Regions from separate parts of the Alloyangia pacifica genome, predicted to be linked through region 3. Evidence: riboswitches for the same ligand, from Rfam matches in the RefSeq annotation. Region 3 holds a riboswitch; each other region holds the start of a gene.

Region 1 (3,376 bases), on a different replicon from region 3:
ACATCGAGGGCAAGCTCGGCGCGGGCATCACCCGCACCGCGCTCATCCTCGTCGGCCCGGCGCTGGCGGGCGAGGGCTTTGACGAGAGCTGCCTTTACGCAGCCGACTACGACCGCCGCTACCGCCCGCAAAGCGCCGAGAGCCCGTGGAGTGGCTGGACCCCCGAGCAGGAGGCGCAGACCGATGGCTGAGGTTCCCGGACTTCTGGTCTCGGCGCCCTCGTCGGGCACCGGCAAGACCACGGTGATGCTGGGGCTGCTGCGGGCGCTGGCGGAGGACGGCTTGGCGGTTCAGCCCTTCAAGTCCGGCCCCGACTACATCGACCCGGCCTTCCACCGCGCCGCCAGCGGGCGGCCAAGCTTCAACCTCGACGGCTGGGCCATGGGACCACACCTCTGGCAGGCGATCGCGGCGCAGGCGGCGGGGGCGGACATCAGCCTCGCCGAGGGCTCGATGGGGCTCTACGACGGGGTCGCCACGCGCGGTCAGCAGGGCTTTGGCAGCAGCGCCGAGACGGCGCGGGCGATGGGCTGGCCGGTGGTGCTGGTGCTCGACGTGGGCGGTCAGGCGCAATCCGCCGCCGCAACGGCGCTGGGGTTCCGGCAGTACATGCCCGATCTGCCCTTCGCCGGGGTGATCCTCAACCGCGTTGCCTCGCCCCGCCACGAGCGGCTCACGCGGCTCGGGATGGAGCGCGCCGGGCTGCCGGTGCTCGGCGTGCTGCCCCGGCGCGGCGACCTGACCCTGCCGGAGCGGCACCTTGGCCTCATTCAGGCCGTGGAGCATCCGGACCTCGAAGCCGCCATCGCCGGTTATGCCGCCTTCCTGCGCGAGCACGTGGACCTTGCCGCGCTCCGCACCGCCGCGGCGGGCGGGCCGTTTCCCGAGGATGCGCCAGCCCTGCCCAGACCCCCGGCGCAGCGCATCGCGCTGGCGCAGGACGCGGCCTTTTCCTTCACCTATCCGCACCTTCTCGAAGGCTGGCGCGCCGCCGGGGCCGAGGTCCTGCCGTTCTCGCCGCTCGCCGATGAGCCGCCCGCCGCCGGGGCCGATCTGGTCTGGCTGCCCGGAGGCTACCCCGAACTGCACGCCGGGCGCCTTGCCGCCGCCGACACCTTCCGCGCCGGGTTGCGCCGCCATGCCGAGACGCGCCCCGTCCACGGCGAGTGCGGCGGCTACATGGCCCTTGGCGCGGGGCTGATCGACAAAGGCGGCAGGCGGCACGAAATGGCGGGCCTGCTGGGCCTCGTCACCAGCTACGAGACCCGCAAGTTTCACTTGGGCTATCGCCGCGCGGTGCTGCGCGCGCCGATGCCGGGCTTCGACGCCGGGGCGGCGCTGCGCGGCCATGAGTTCCATTACTCCACCATTTTGGAGCAACCCGACCCGCCGCTGGCCGAGGTCGCCGATGCCGATGGCGCCCCGGTGGCCGAGACCGGCTCGCGGCGCGGGCAGGTCACGGGAACCTTCTTTCACCTGATTTCGGCGGAGGAGCCGTCTGCCCCCCGCGCACAAGCACAAGAGGAGGCGCGCATCCAGACCAAAGCACGGCGCTGAGCCGACCCCGCATGGTGTCCCGCACGGGACGCAAGGGAACCGGGTGAGAGGCCCGGACTGCCCCCGCAACTGTAAGCGAGGAGCGCCGAGGAAGATCCACTGGCAGGCATGCCGGGAAGGGCCGAGGCGCGACGATCCGCGAGTCAGGAAACCTGCCATGCGACCCCCTTTCCCGCCCTCAGGGGCAATTTCGCTGCCGGTGGGGCAGCCACACGTAAAGGAAATATCATGCATATCGAACCCGGCGTCGTAGACGGCGCCAAACTTGCCTTCGCCGCCGTCACCGCGGCAGGCGCCGCGGGCTATACCGCCAAGCTCGCCGCAGAGGACGCGGCGCGCAGCAATCTCGTTTCGCTCGCCGCGCGCACGCTGATGGCCGCCGTTGGCACCTTCGTTTTCTTCGAGGTGCTGCCGCACTTCCCGGTCGGTGTCTCTGAGGTGCATTTCATCCTCGGCTCGACACTTTTCCTGCTGCTCGGCACCGCGCCCGCCGCGATGGGTCTGGCGCTGGGTCTGCTGGTGCAGGGGCTGTTCTTCGCGCCCAGCGACCTGCCGATGTATTTCGTCAATGTCACCACGCTTCTGGTGCCGCTCTTTGCAACCGCGGCGCTCGCCCGTCGTGTGGTGCCCGCCGACACGGCCTATGTGGACCTGCGCTATGCCGACGTGCTGAAGCTCTCGGGTGTGTTCCAGGCCGGGGTCGTCGCCTGGGTCGCCTTCTGGGTCTTCTACGGCCAGGGCGTCTCGGCCGAGACCTTCGGCGCGGTGCTGACCTTCGGCGGCGCCTACATGCTGGTGCTGCTGATCGAGCCGCTGGCCGATCTCGCCGCGCTTGCCGCCGCGAAATCGCTGCGCGACACCGGGCTCGGCCGGCTCTTCGCGCCAAGGCTCTATACCGCCTGACCAAGCGCCCGGTCCCCAGAGCGGGGCCGGGCACCCACCGCAAGGACAACTCCATGATCCAGGACCTCTGGCTTGTCGGCATCGGCACCGGCAGCCCCGGCCATGTGACCCTCGAGGGGGTGCAGGCGCTGCGCGACGCGGCGGTCATCCTGCTGCCGCTGAAGGGCGAGGCGAAAGACGACCTCCGGGCACTGCGCCAGGTGATCCTCGAGGCCGCGGGCACAAACGCCGAGATCCGCACCTTCACCTACCCCGTGCGCGATCCGGCGCTTCCCTATGTCGAGCGCGTCGCCGCCTGGCACGACGAGATCGCCCGGCGCTGGATCGCGGCGCTGCACGGCGCGCCGGAGGGGCCGGTCGCCCTGCTGGTCTGGGGAGATCCCGCGCTCTACGACAGCACGCTGCGCATCGCCGGGCGCCTGCTGCCGCCCCCGAGGCTGCGGGTGGTCCCCGGCATCACCGCGATCCAGGCGCTGACCGCCGCCCATGCGATCCCGCTCAACAGCGTGAACGGCGCGGTAAAACTCACCACCGGGCGGCGCCTCCGCGCGCAGGGCTGGCCCTCGAGCGAGGAGACCGTGGTGGTGATGCTCGACGGGGAATGCAGCTTCGCGGGGCTCCCTGCCGAGGGGCTGCACATCTGGTGGGGGGCCTACCTCGGCAGCCCGGCGCAGATCCTCCGCTCCGGCCCGCTGGCCGAGGTCGCGCAGGAGATCATCGCCCTGCGGCAGACGGCGCGGGCGAAGCATGGCTGGATCATGGACACCTACCTGCTTCGCCGTGCCTCCGCGGACGGCGCAGACTGACGCCTGCGTGTCCGACGACCGGATCCCGGCCCTTCGTCCCCGGAAGCCCCAAACGAAAAGCCTTGGTGCCGGAAAGCACCAAGGCGAAAGGTTCTCAAATGAGCTGCGGC
Region 2 (3,376 bases), 350 kb from region 3:
GCTGGGCCTGTCGCTGGTGCTCTGGGTCGAGTTCTTCCGCCTCACCCGCGCCGCGGTGCGCGACACGCTGGCCTCTCCGGCGGTGCAGGCGACCCGGCTTCTGGGCTTCGGTCCGGTCTACGTCTTCCGCCGCCACCTCTGGCCGGAGATCGCCCCGATGATGCTGACGGCGGGGGCCTTCGGCATGGCGACGGCCATCATGGGCATCGCCGCGCTCGGCTTTGTCAGCGTCGGCATGCGCGCGCCGACGCCCGAGCTTGGCCTGATGATGGTCGAGCTCATGCCATACTGGCAGGAGGCGCCGCATGCGCTGCTCGCGCCGGTGAGTGCCACCTTCGGCCTGCTGCTGGGCCTCACCCTTCTGGCCGGGAGCCGCGAGACATGACCCTTCTGAGCGCAAAGGACATCTGCATCCACGACGGCGGCACGCAGCTTGTCGAGCCGCTGTCGATCACGCTGGAGCCGGGGGTGCCGCTGGTGATCCTCGGCGAGACCGGCTCGGGCAAGAGCCTGTTTGCGCAGGCAATCATGGGCACGCTGCCCGAGAGCCTCTCGGCGCGGGGCGAGGTCGACATCGGTGGGCGACGGATCAGCGCCGCGCGGCCGCGCGAGTTCCGCGGCCTCTGGGGGCGGCAGATCGCGGTGCTGCCGCAGGAGCCGTGGCTGTCGCTGGACCCGTTAATGCCCGCCGCGCGGCAGGTCGCCGAGGCGCATCAACTGGTGCGCGGCCTGAGCCCCGCCGAGGCTCGCACCCGCGCCGGTGACGATCTGGCAGCGCTGGGGCTTCAGGGTGCCGGAGCAAAACTGCCACATGAACTCTCCGGCGGCATGGCGCAGCGTGTCGCCATCGCCGCGGCGCGGGCCGGGGGTGCGCAGATCGTCATCGCCGATGAGCCGACCAAGGGGCTTGATGCCGCGCGCCGCGACGATGTGGCCGAGATGCTGATGGCGGAGGTGGGCAGCGGCGGCGGGCTGATCGTCATTACCCACGATCTTGCGCTGGCGCGGCGGGTCGGCGGTCAGATCGTCGTATTGCGCAAGGGCCGCGTGGTCGAGTCCGGCCCCACCGCCGATGTCCTTGCCGCGCCAACCTCCGACTACACCGCCCGGCTGATCGCGGCAGACCCCGAGACATGGCAAAAGCGCGCGCCCGCGCCCGCGGGCAGCAGCGTGGTGCGAACCGCGGGGCTCGCCGCGACTCGCGGCGACCGAGAGCTTTTCCGTGATGTGTCGCTGGATATCGCCGCGGGGCAGATCTTCGGGATCACCGGGCCCTCGGGCTGTGGGAAATCGACGCTGGGGGATGTGCTGCTCGGGCTGCACCGCCCCTCCGCCGGGCGCGTCACCCGCACGGCATCGCGGGCGAGCGCCTACCAGAAGCTGTATCAGGATCCCGTCGCGGCCTTTCCGCGGCACCAGAGCCTTCAGCGCACGCTGAGCGATGTGGCGCGGCTGCATGGGCAGGACCCGCGGCAGATCGAGCACCACATGGAGCGCCTCGGCCTTGCCCCGGTGCTGCTGGGTCGCAAGCCGAGCGAGGTTTCGGGCGGGGAGTTGCAGCGACTGGCGATCCTGCGCCTGCTGCTGGTGCGCCCGGCCTTCATCTTTGCCGATGAGCCGACCTCGCGTCTTGATCCGATCACCCAGGCAGAGGTCATCGGCCTGCTTGTGGACACCGCCGAACGCGACGGCTGCGCCATCATGCTGGTCAGCCACGATCCGGCGCTGGTGGCAAAGACCGCCGACCGGGGGCTTTCGCTTCACTGCCCGGCCGGGATGCAGGGCGACCCCGATACGCCGGGCCGATGGGAGCATGGCAACTTGACAAAGCACGGCGCCGCCCCGAGGTTCGCCGCGAACGGTTCCCATCCGGGATGAAAAGGGAACCCGGTGACGCGGCCTTGGGCCGCGGACTCCGGGACTGCCCCCGCAACTGTAAGCGTCCGTTCCGAGCCACCCGCCCTTACCGGGCGAAGCCACTGGGCCAAATGGCGCGGGAAGGCGGTTTCGGGACCATGGCCGCAAGTCAGGAGACCTGCCGTTCCGGCCCCGCGATCCCGCGGGGGCGTCACCTGCGCAACCGACCGGACGGGGTGTCCGGGAAAGGATACGGATGTTTCTTACAACCTCGGGCCGCCTCCGCGGCCTTGCGCTGCTGTGCTGCGCCTTGCTGCCCATTCCTGAAACGACATTTGCAGAATCGACCGACTACCCGTTGCAGATCCCCAACTGCGACCGTGTGACGACCTATGCCAAGCCGCCCGAGCGCGTGGTCTCGATCGGCCAAGGCACGACGGAGATTTTGCTCTCGCTCGGCCTCGCCGAGCATATCGTCGGGACCGCCATCTGGCTCGCGCCGCTGCCAGCGCCGCTGGCCTACGCGGGGCAAGCCGTGCCGCGCATCGCCGACAACTCGCCCGGTTTCGAGGCCGTGCTGAAGACCCGCCCCGATTTCGTCGCGGCGCAGTGGATCAACGACATCGCCCCGGATCAGGCCCGGGTTGGCACCTTCGCGCAGTTCGACGATTTCGGCATCAGCACCTATGTCTCGCCTGCGGAATGCGCCAAGAGCGACTTCAGTGCCGGCAGCGGCGACGGCGTCCGCGCGCAGGCCTGGAGCGACGATCTGCTGAACCGCGAGATCACCGAACTGGCCCAGATCTTCGGCGTGCCGGCGCGGGGGGCTGACCTGGTTGCTGCCAATGCCGCCCGGATCGAGGCGGCCACGGCGGGTGCGGCAGCGCTGCAGGCAAGGGACGTCTCGGTGCTCTACTGGTTCTCGTCGCCCGAGATCGCCGGCGAAGCCTATGTGGCCGGGCGGTTCGGGGCGCCGGCATGGATTTCCGAAGCTCTGGGGGTGCGCAACGTGATCACCTCGGACGAGGAATGGCCGCTGGTTGGCTGGGAGACGATTTCAGAGCTCGATCCGGATGTGATCGTGCTTGGCACCATGGAGCGGCGCAACCTCCCCGGCGACGACGTGGCGGCGAAACGCGCGTTTCTGGAAAGCGATCCGGTTGCCAGCCAGCTGCGCGCAGTGCGTGCGGGACATCTGATCGAGATGCCCGCGCATTCGATGAACCCGACGCTTCGGGCCGTCGACGGGGTCGAGGTCCTTTCGACGGGCCTGAAAGACATCGGTCTTACGCGGTGAGCGTTTCGCGCCGGACCCGCTCCGGCCCTCTGACGGGGCTGGGGTCCTTCGTGCTTGCCGGTGGCGTCGCCCTCACCCTCGCGACCTGCTGCGCGGTTCTCTTCGGCGAGATCAGCGTGACCCCGCGCGAGGCCCTGTCTACGCTGGCCAACCGACTCTTCGGGCTCGACCTTGCGGTCGATCCGATCCGCGACGGGATCGTCTGGCACTACCGGCTGAGCC
Region 3 (3,376 bases):
CGGAAAGCATCGGTCACATCGGCGTCGAGCGACAGCGACAGGTCGTGCAGCGGCACGCGGGACAGGCGGTCGCCGGTCTGCGCGTCCTTGCTGTCGGTCCAGGTGTAGGCGGCGGCAAGCGACAGCGCCTCGGACAGGTTCACCCCGCCGGTCAGTTCCACGCCCTGCGTCCAGCTGGTGCCGTCGATCTGCACGTAATTTGGGTAGTTGTAGTCAATGAGGTCGGTGATCTCGGTGCGGAAGAGGGCCGCGCCGAGGTAGCCCGCGCCGAAGCGCTGTTCGACGCCGAGCTCGTAGCTCACCGAGGTCTCGGGCTCGAGAACCGGGTTACCTGAGCCGGTTGAGTAGAGCTCGTAGGGAGAGGGCGCGCGAAAGCCCGTGCCGACGCTGGCACGCAGCGTGAGGTCGGGGTTCGGAAGGTAGGCCAGCGAGATTCGGCCCGTGGTCTTGCCGCCGAATTCGGAGTGGTCGTCGTGGCGCAGGGCGGTGACCAGTTCCAGCTTGTCGCTCAGGTGCCAGTCGGCCTGTGCCCAGATTCCGAAGGTCGCGTAGTCGCCTTCGCTGTCACCCCATGCGCTGAGCACCTCGAACTCCTCGCGCATGTAATCGGCGCCGAAGGTGAGGGTTGCGGCGCCAAGTTCGGTCTGGCCCTCGTAGCCGAGGCCGCGGCGCTGGCCGAGATAGTCAGTATCCGACCCCTCGTAGGTGTCGGTGCGGTCGGTCTCGAAGGCCTGCGCCGAAAACTCGTGGCTGACGCCGCCGGTTTCCACGCGCGCGAAAGCCCGCGCGCCGTATTGCTCGCCCTCAACCTTCTCGTCGTGCGTGACGCCGTCCATCGGGCCGAACTCGTCGTAATCGTGGCTGCTTTTTTCCCAGAAGGCCGCGCCGCCCAGGGTCACCGTGTCGGTCAGCGCGTAGTCGCCCGAGAAGCTAAGACGGGTGGCCTCGTGACCGTCGGCCTCGTCGTTGCCGTCGTCTTCGTCGGCGGCGGAATAGCCGTCGGTCTTGATGTAACTCAGCGACGAGGCGAAACTGCCGCGCGTGCCAAGGTAGCTGAGGTTGTAGCCCAGCTTGCGGGTGTCATAGCTGCCGTATTCGGCTTCGACGCTCTGGCTTAGCCCTTCCTCGGTGGCGCGGTTGGTGGTGATGTTCACCACGCCGCCGATCGCCTCGGAGCCGTAGAGCGCCGATTGCGAGCCCTTCAGCACCTCGATGCGACTGATGCCGCCGGTGGTCAAGGTGCCGAAGTCGTATTGGATCTGAGGCGCCGAGGTGTCGGTGACGTCGATACCATCGATGTAGACGCCAACATATCGGCTCGAGAGGCCGCGAATGCGCATGTAGGTGAGCCCGCCGATACCGCCGTTACTCGATACGCTGACGCCGGACAGCCGCGCGAGGTGGTCGGCGAGCAGCGTCTCGCCGCTTTGCTCGAGGTCTTCATTGGTGACCACCTCCACCGTCACGCCGCTGCGCGCAAGCTCGGTGCTTTCGCCGCGATTGGCGCTGAGGGTCAGCGTGCCGAGGTCGGTGGCCTCCTGCGCGAAGGCGGTGCCGGTCAGGCCGAGCGTGGTGAGGGCGGTGGCTGTGAAGAGCGCTGCGCGCTGCGATGGCTTCATGGTCCCTTTTCCGTTCTTTTCTTGTCGCCGGAAGGGAGTCCCCTGCCGCAGACGGTTAGCGTGATGCCACCTCTACGGAAGGTCCGTCGCCCGCGGCGCTCCCCGCGCCGGGACTGGGTGATCGGCTTCGGCAGGTCTCCTGACTCGCGGGTCATCGCTTGGCCGGGTCTTCCCGCCCCGAAAGGCAGTGACTTAGGTCCGGCGTCGCTCTCCGCCTACAGTTGCGGGGGCAGTCACGGAGTTGGGCAGGCCGCCCGCACCGCATTCCCTATTCACCGGGCAGCAAGCCGCCCGGAACCGAAGCAGGGACGGCATAGCGACTCGCCGCGCGGCGCGCAATGATCAGAAACGGTCGGACACCTTGAGGCGCGCGGGCTCAGCTCCGCAGCCCGTCCAGGAGCGGCTGGCGCAGCACCACGGCGGCGGGCAGCAGGGACAGCAGCAGGGCGAGCGAGACGAAGCCGGCCAGCAGGTGCAGCTCGGTCCAGCCCGGCAGGGCCGAGATCGCGATGTCGGTGCGGGCGCTCAGCACGCGCGACAGCAGCTCCGCCGCGCCCCAGCCAACCGCCAGTCCGAGCAGCGCCCCCGCGAGCAGCAGCACCGCGCAGAAGGCCCAGACCGTGGCGAAGACGAAGCGCCGGGGCGCGCCGAGCGCGCGCAGCAGCGCGATCTGGCGGCGGAAGAGGCGGGTGAGGATGAAGAGCCCGGTGAGCACGCTCGCCGCCACCAGCCCCTGTGTGACCAGCGCCATCACCGACATCGCCTGGCGCACGTCGCCCATCACTCGGTAGAGCCGCGAAAGCACCGCGCCGGGGAAGAAGGCCATGGTTTCGCCGTCCCGGGTGAACTCGGAACGCAGCGCGTAATTGGCCCAGAGCTCCTGCGCTCGCACCACCACGGCGGGGGTGCCGGGAAAATACTCGGGATCGAAAGGCGCGCCGATCCGGGCCTCATTGTCCGGCGCGTGGCCGTTGGCGAGCCCGTGAATCTCCCAGACGTATTCGACCGGGATCAGGATCGCCCGATCCCAGGGCGTGCCGGTGGGCGCCATGCGGCCGACCACGGTGATCGCTGCGCCATGGTCGTGGGCCTCGTCGTGGAGAGTGTCTCCATCATGGTCCTCTGCCCCTACCGCCTGGTGGCTGCCGCCATGCGCCTCGGGATCGGCGGCGTCTCCGGTGCCATGCGCGGGGGTGAAGCCTGCGCCGATCTCCAGCGGCATCAGCGCGCCGATCACCGCCTCGGCGTGATCCTCCCAGAGCCGCCCCTCAATCCGGTCCTCGGAAAGATGGCGCAGGAAGTCCGCAGTGGTGCCGACCACCGGCGCGCTGCCGTAGCTGTCTCCGAACGCCAGCGGCGCGGCGATGGAGACCTGCGGGTGACCGGCGATCTCGGCGTAGGCGGTGCCCGAAACCAGCCCCATGTCCGAGGGCTGCAGGAAGACCGAGGCGAAGAGGGCAGTCAGCTCGCTGCCCGGCGCTGCGACGATGACATCGAACTTGTCCGCCGCCTGTGCCGTGCCGCGGCGCAGCCCGCGCTCCTGCGCCAGCAGCCCGATGCCCATGCCGGTCGAGATGCCGATGAGCAGCACGAAGAGCCCCGTGCTCCAGCGAAAGCGCCCGAGAAAGCCGCGCAGCAGCGGCCAGGGGGCGTAGCCGCGCAGAACGAGGAGCCCGGTGACGAGCGCGGGCAGAAGCAGGAGCGCCAGCAGCGCGACGTCCTGAGCCAGTGCCGGGAGGGCGTCCCATATCAGCCGC
Region 4 (3,376 bases), 440 kb from region 3:
GCGATGGCCTCCATCCGCCCTGCCCGCTCGGGCAGCAGCGGCAGCAGCGCGGCGAGCAGCAGGCGGGCCTTGGCGGCGCTGAGATCACCGGACAGGATCGCCCCGGCCTCGACCATCGTCACGCCGCCGCTGTCGGCGCCGTAGATGGCCCGGGTCCGCCCCTCGGGACAGCGGGTGGCAAGGATCACCGGGATGCCCGCCGCGACGAGCTTGCGGCAGACCTCGGCAAAGCCCTTGGGGGCATTGCCGCGCCCGAAGGCCTCGATGACCACGCCCGAGACGCCGTTCGAGGCACACCACTCCAAGTAGCGCGGCGTGCTGCCGAGCCCGAGCGCGATAAGCTCGACGTTCGGGTCCAGCGACGGCGCGTCGATCACCTCGCGCGGGCGCGCAGGGCGCGTGTAGAGATGCACCTCGCCCTCGTCGATCTCGCCCAGCTTGCCATGGCCGTTCGAGCGGAAGGTGTCCACGCGCGAGCTGTGCACCTTGCTGACGTAGCGCGCGCCGTGGATTTCGCCCTCGAAGACGATGACCGCACCCACGCCGGCCAGATCCGGCGCCGCCGCGCAGAGCAGCGCGTCGTGCATGTTGCGCGGCCCGTCGGTGTCGGCCTGGCCCGCGTGGCGCTGTGCGCCGGTGAAGACCACTGGCTTGTCGGACCTGACCAGCAGCCGCGCGAGAAAGGCGCTCTCCTCCATGGTATCGGTACCATGGGTGACGACGACGCCATCCACCCCGGGCTCGGCCAGTCGGGCGTCGATGTGGCGACAGAGCTTGTGAATCGTCTCGAGCGTCAGCGCGTTGCTGCCCGCGGCCTCGATGTTGTCGACCTCGACGGTGATCCCGGGCAGTGGTGCGTGCAGGCTTTCGAGCAGCCTGTCGCCGCTCAGCCCGGCGGTGACCGCGCCGCCCTCGGTCTTGGCATAGGAGGCAATTGTGCCACCGGTGGCGACGAGAACGATATGGGACATGCGGACCTCCTGCAGGGCTGAACTGACGGTGCGTGATGTCTGCATATGCGCGCGGGCGGGCGAAAGCCAGATCGCTTGGCGGCGCGCGCCTATCAGGAAGCTTGCGGAGGAAGGGAGGATGCGGCGGCCCCAAGGGAGGAGGAGAAGGGCCGCCGCCGATTTCCGGGGCTGAGGGAGGAGGAGAAACACCCCGAAAAAATCCTTGAACGCGTTGCCGCGTCGACAGGGGCACATTTAGGGGCCCTCCCTGGCCCGGGCAACGCACATTCCTGCAGGGCCGAGTTGTCGAGAATGCATGGCCCGCGCAACCCCTTGCAAAGGCCGCTCCAAGGGTGTCCACCGTGGCCGACTTGCTGCACACAGAGGCTGAAAAATTTTTTGAAGTCGGGCTCGCACAACAGGATATTGACGCATGACCTGCATCCTGTTCTAGATATAGTTGCTTTTCGGTTCATCGAGTCGGGCGACGGCCCGGCGCGGCGCTAAGAGGGAAACCGGTGTAACACCGGTGCTGCCCCCGCAACTGTAAGCGGCGAGTGAAGGCCCAATGAGCCACTGGGACATCCCGGGAAGGCGCGGCCGGACCCACGACCCGCCAAGCCAGGAGACCTGCCGAAGGCCTGACAGAATGACCACGAACGGAGGGTTCGGGGCGTGCGAGGACCGCGTCAGGCACAAGGCCTGCGCGGTGACGCGTCCCCGCCTTCGCAGCTGAGGACGCAAGAGCATGATCACCGTCTATTCGAAACCCGCCTGCGTGCAGTGCACTGCCACCACCCGCGCGCTCGATGCCAAGGGGCTGGACTACAACGTGATCGACCTCACCGAGGACGACGCGGCCATGTCGCTGGTCACCGAGCTCGGCTACCGCCAGGCCCCCGTCGTGACCTTTGGCGAAGACCACTGGTCGGGCTTCCGTCCGGACCTGATCGCCCGCCTCGCGAGCTGATCGCGGCGGGATCGGCAACAAGGGATCGACCATGTCGGGGCTCGTCTTCTTCTCCTCTGCCAGCGGCAACACCGCGCGCTTCGTCGCCAGCCTCGGCCGGGCGGCGCTGCGCATCCCGGTGTCGCCCAAGGAACTGACGCCCGATCCGCGCGATCCCTTTGTGCTGATCTGCCCGACCTATGCCGACGGCGAAGGCCGCGGCGCGGTGCCGAAGCAGGTGATCCGCTTTCTCAACGACCCGTCCCGCCGCGCGCTGCTGCGCGGCGTGATCGCCAGCGGCAATCGCAACTTCGGCGAGACCTTCGCGCTCGCGGGCCGCGTCATCGCGCAAAAATGCAATGTCCCCCTGCTCTACTCGTTTGAGCTGGCGGGAACGACCAAGGATTTCGCCCGCGTCAACGACGGGCTCGACGCTTTCTGGGGGACCCCATGCTTGACCGCCTGAACGAGACGCTGGACTACCACGCGCTCAACGCCATGCTGAACCTCTACGATGCGGACGGCAACATCCGCTTCGAGGCCGACCGGATGGCGGCGCGGCAGTATTTCCTTCAGCACGTGAACCAGAACACCGTGTTCTTCCACTCGCTGACGGAAAAGCTCGGCTACCTCGTCGAGGAAGGCTATTACGAGGCGGAGGTGCTCGAGCAATACCCGCCCGCCTTCCTGCAGAAGATCTGGGACGCGGCCTTTGCCAAGAAGTTCCGCTTCCCGACCTTTCTCGGCGCGTTCAAGTATTACACCTCCTACACGCTGAAGACGCGTGACGGGAAACGCTTCCTCGAGCGCTACGAGGACCGCGTCGTCATGGTGGCGCTGGCGTTGGCACGCGGCGACGAGGCGCTGGCGATGTCGTTCATGGAAGAGATGCTCTCGGGCCGCTTCCAGCCCGCCACGCCGACCTTCCTCAACGCCGGTAAGAAGAGCCGGGGCGAGCTGATCTCCTGCTTCCTGCTGCGCATCGAAGACAACATGGAAAGCATCGGCCGGGCGATCAACTCGTCGCTGCAGCTGTCCAAGCGCGGCGGCGGCGTCGCCCTGATGCTGACCAACATCCGCGAGGCCGGCGCGCCGATCAAGGGCATCGAGAACCAGTCCTCGGGCGTCATCCCTGTGATGAAGCTGCTCGAAGACAGCTTCTCCTATGCCAACCAGCTGGGTGCGCGTCAGGGCGCGGGCGCGGTCTATCTGAACGCGCACCACCCCGACATCCTCAAGTTCCTCGACACCAAGCGCGAGAACGCCGATGAGAAGATCCGCATCAAGACGCTCAGCCTTGGCGTGGTGATCCCCGACGTGACCTTCGAGCTCGCCAAGCGCAACGAGCCGATGTATCTCTTCTCGCCGCATGACGTGCAGAAGGTCTACGGCGTGCCCTTCTCCGAAATCTCGGTCACCGAGAAATACGAGGAGATGGTCGAGGACAAGCGCATCCGCAAGACCAAGATCAACGCCC

The links. Region 3 has a riboswitch for cobalamin ahead of CEW88_RS15070 (TonB-dependent receptor plug domain-containing protein). Riboswitches for the same ligand answer to the same signal wherever they lie in the genome.
Region 1: it holds a riboswitch for cobalamin, as region 3 does, so the genes downstream of both, CEW88_RS21635 (energy-coupling factor ABC transporter permease) here and CEW88_RS15070 (TonB-dependent receptor plug domain-containing protein) in region 3, are expected to answer to the same signal.
Region 2: it holds a riboswitch for cobalamin, as region 3 does, so the genes downstream of both, CEW88_RS24815 (ABC transporter substrate-binding protein) here and CEW88_RS15070 (TonB-dependent receptor plug domain-containing protein) in region 3, are expected to answer to the same signal.
Region 4: it holds a riboswitch for cobalamin, as region 3 does, so the genes downstream of both, nrdH (glutaredoxin-like protein NrdH) here and CEW88_RS15070 (TonB-dependent receptor plug domain-containing protein) in region 3, are expected to answer to the same signal.

Annotation. Positions count from the first base shown of each region.
Region 1 is NZ_CP022192.1:34,148-37,523, forward strand. Features, by position in the region: gene cobM (precorrin-4 C(11)-methyltransferase) at 1-191, shown strand, start outside; gene CEW88_RS21630 (cobyrinate a,c-diamide synthase) at 184-1,557, shown strand; cobalamin riboswitch at 1,553-1,731, shown strand; gene CEW88_RS21635 (energy-coupling factor ABC transporter permease) at 1,786-2,460, shown strand; gene cobF (precorrin-6A synthase (deacetylating)) at 2,514-3,266, shown strand.
Region 2 is NZ_CP022190.1:97,304-100,679, forward strand. Features, by position in the region: gene CEW88_RS13465 (ABC transporter permease) at 1-385, shown strand, start outside; gene CEW88_RS13470 (ABC transporter ATP-binding protein) at 382-1,878, shown strand; cobalamin riboswitch at 1,843-2,057, shown strand; gene CEW88_RS24815 (ABC transporter substrate-binding protein) at 2,114-3,154, shown strand; gene CEW88_RS13475 (FecCD family ABC transporter permease) at 3,184-3,376, shown strand, end outside.
Region 3 is NZ_CP022190.1:446,413-449,788, forward strand. Features, by position in the region: gene CEW88_RS15070 (TonB-dependent receptor plug domain-containing protein) at 1-1,619, opposite strand, end outside; cobalamin riboswitch at 1,732-1,936, opposite strand; gene CEW88_RS15075 (FtsX-like permease family protein) at 1,996-3,376, opposite strand, start outside; gene CEW88_RS15080 (ABC transporter ATP-binding protein) at 3,369-3,376, opposite strand, start outside.
Region 4 is NZ_CP022190.1:886,144-889,519, reverse strand. Features, by position in the region: gene CEW88_RS17080 (asparaginase) at 1-971, opposite strand, end outside; cobalamin riboswitch at 1,402-1,602, shown strand; gene nrdH (glutaredoxin-like protein NrdH) at 1,699-1,920, shown strand; gene nrdI (class Ib ribonucleoside-diphosphate reductase assembly flavoprotein NrdI) at 1,952-2,365, shown strand; gene nrdE (class 1b ribonucleoside-diphosphate reductase subunit alpha) at 2,350-3,376, shown strand, end outside.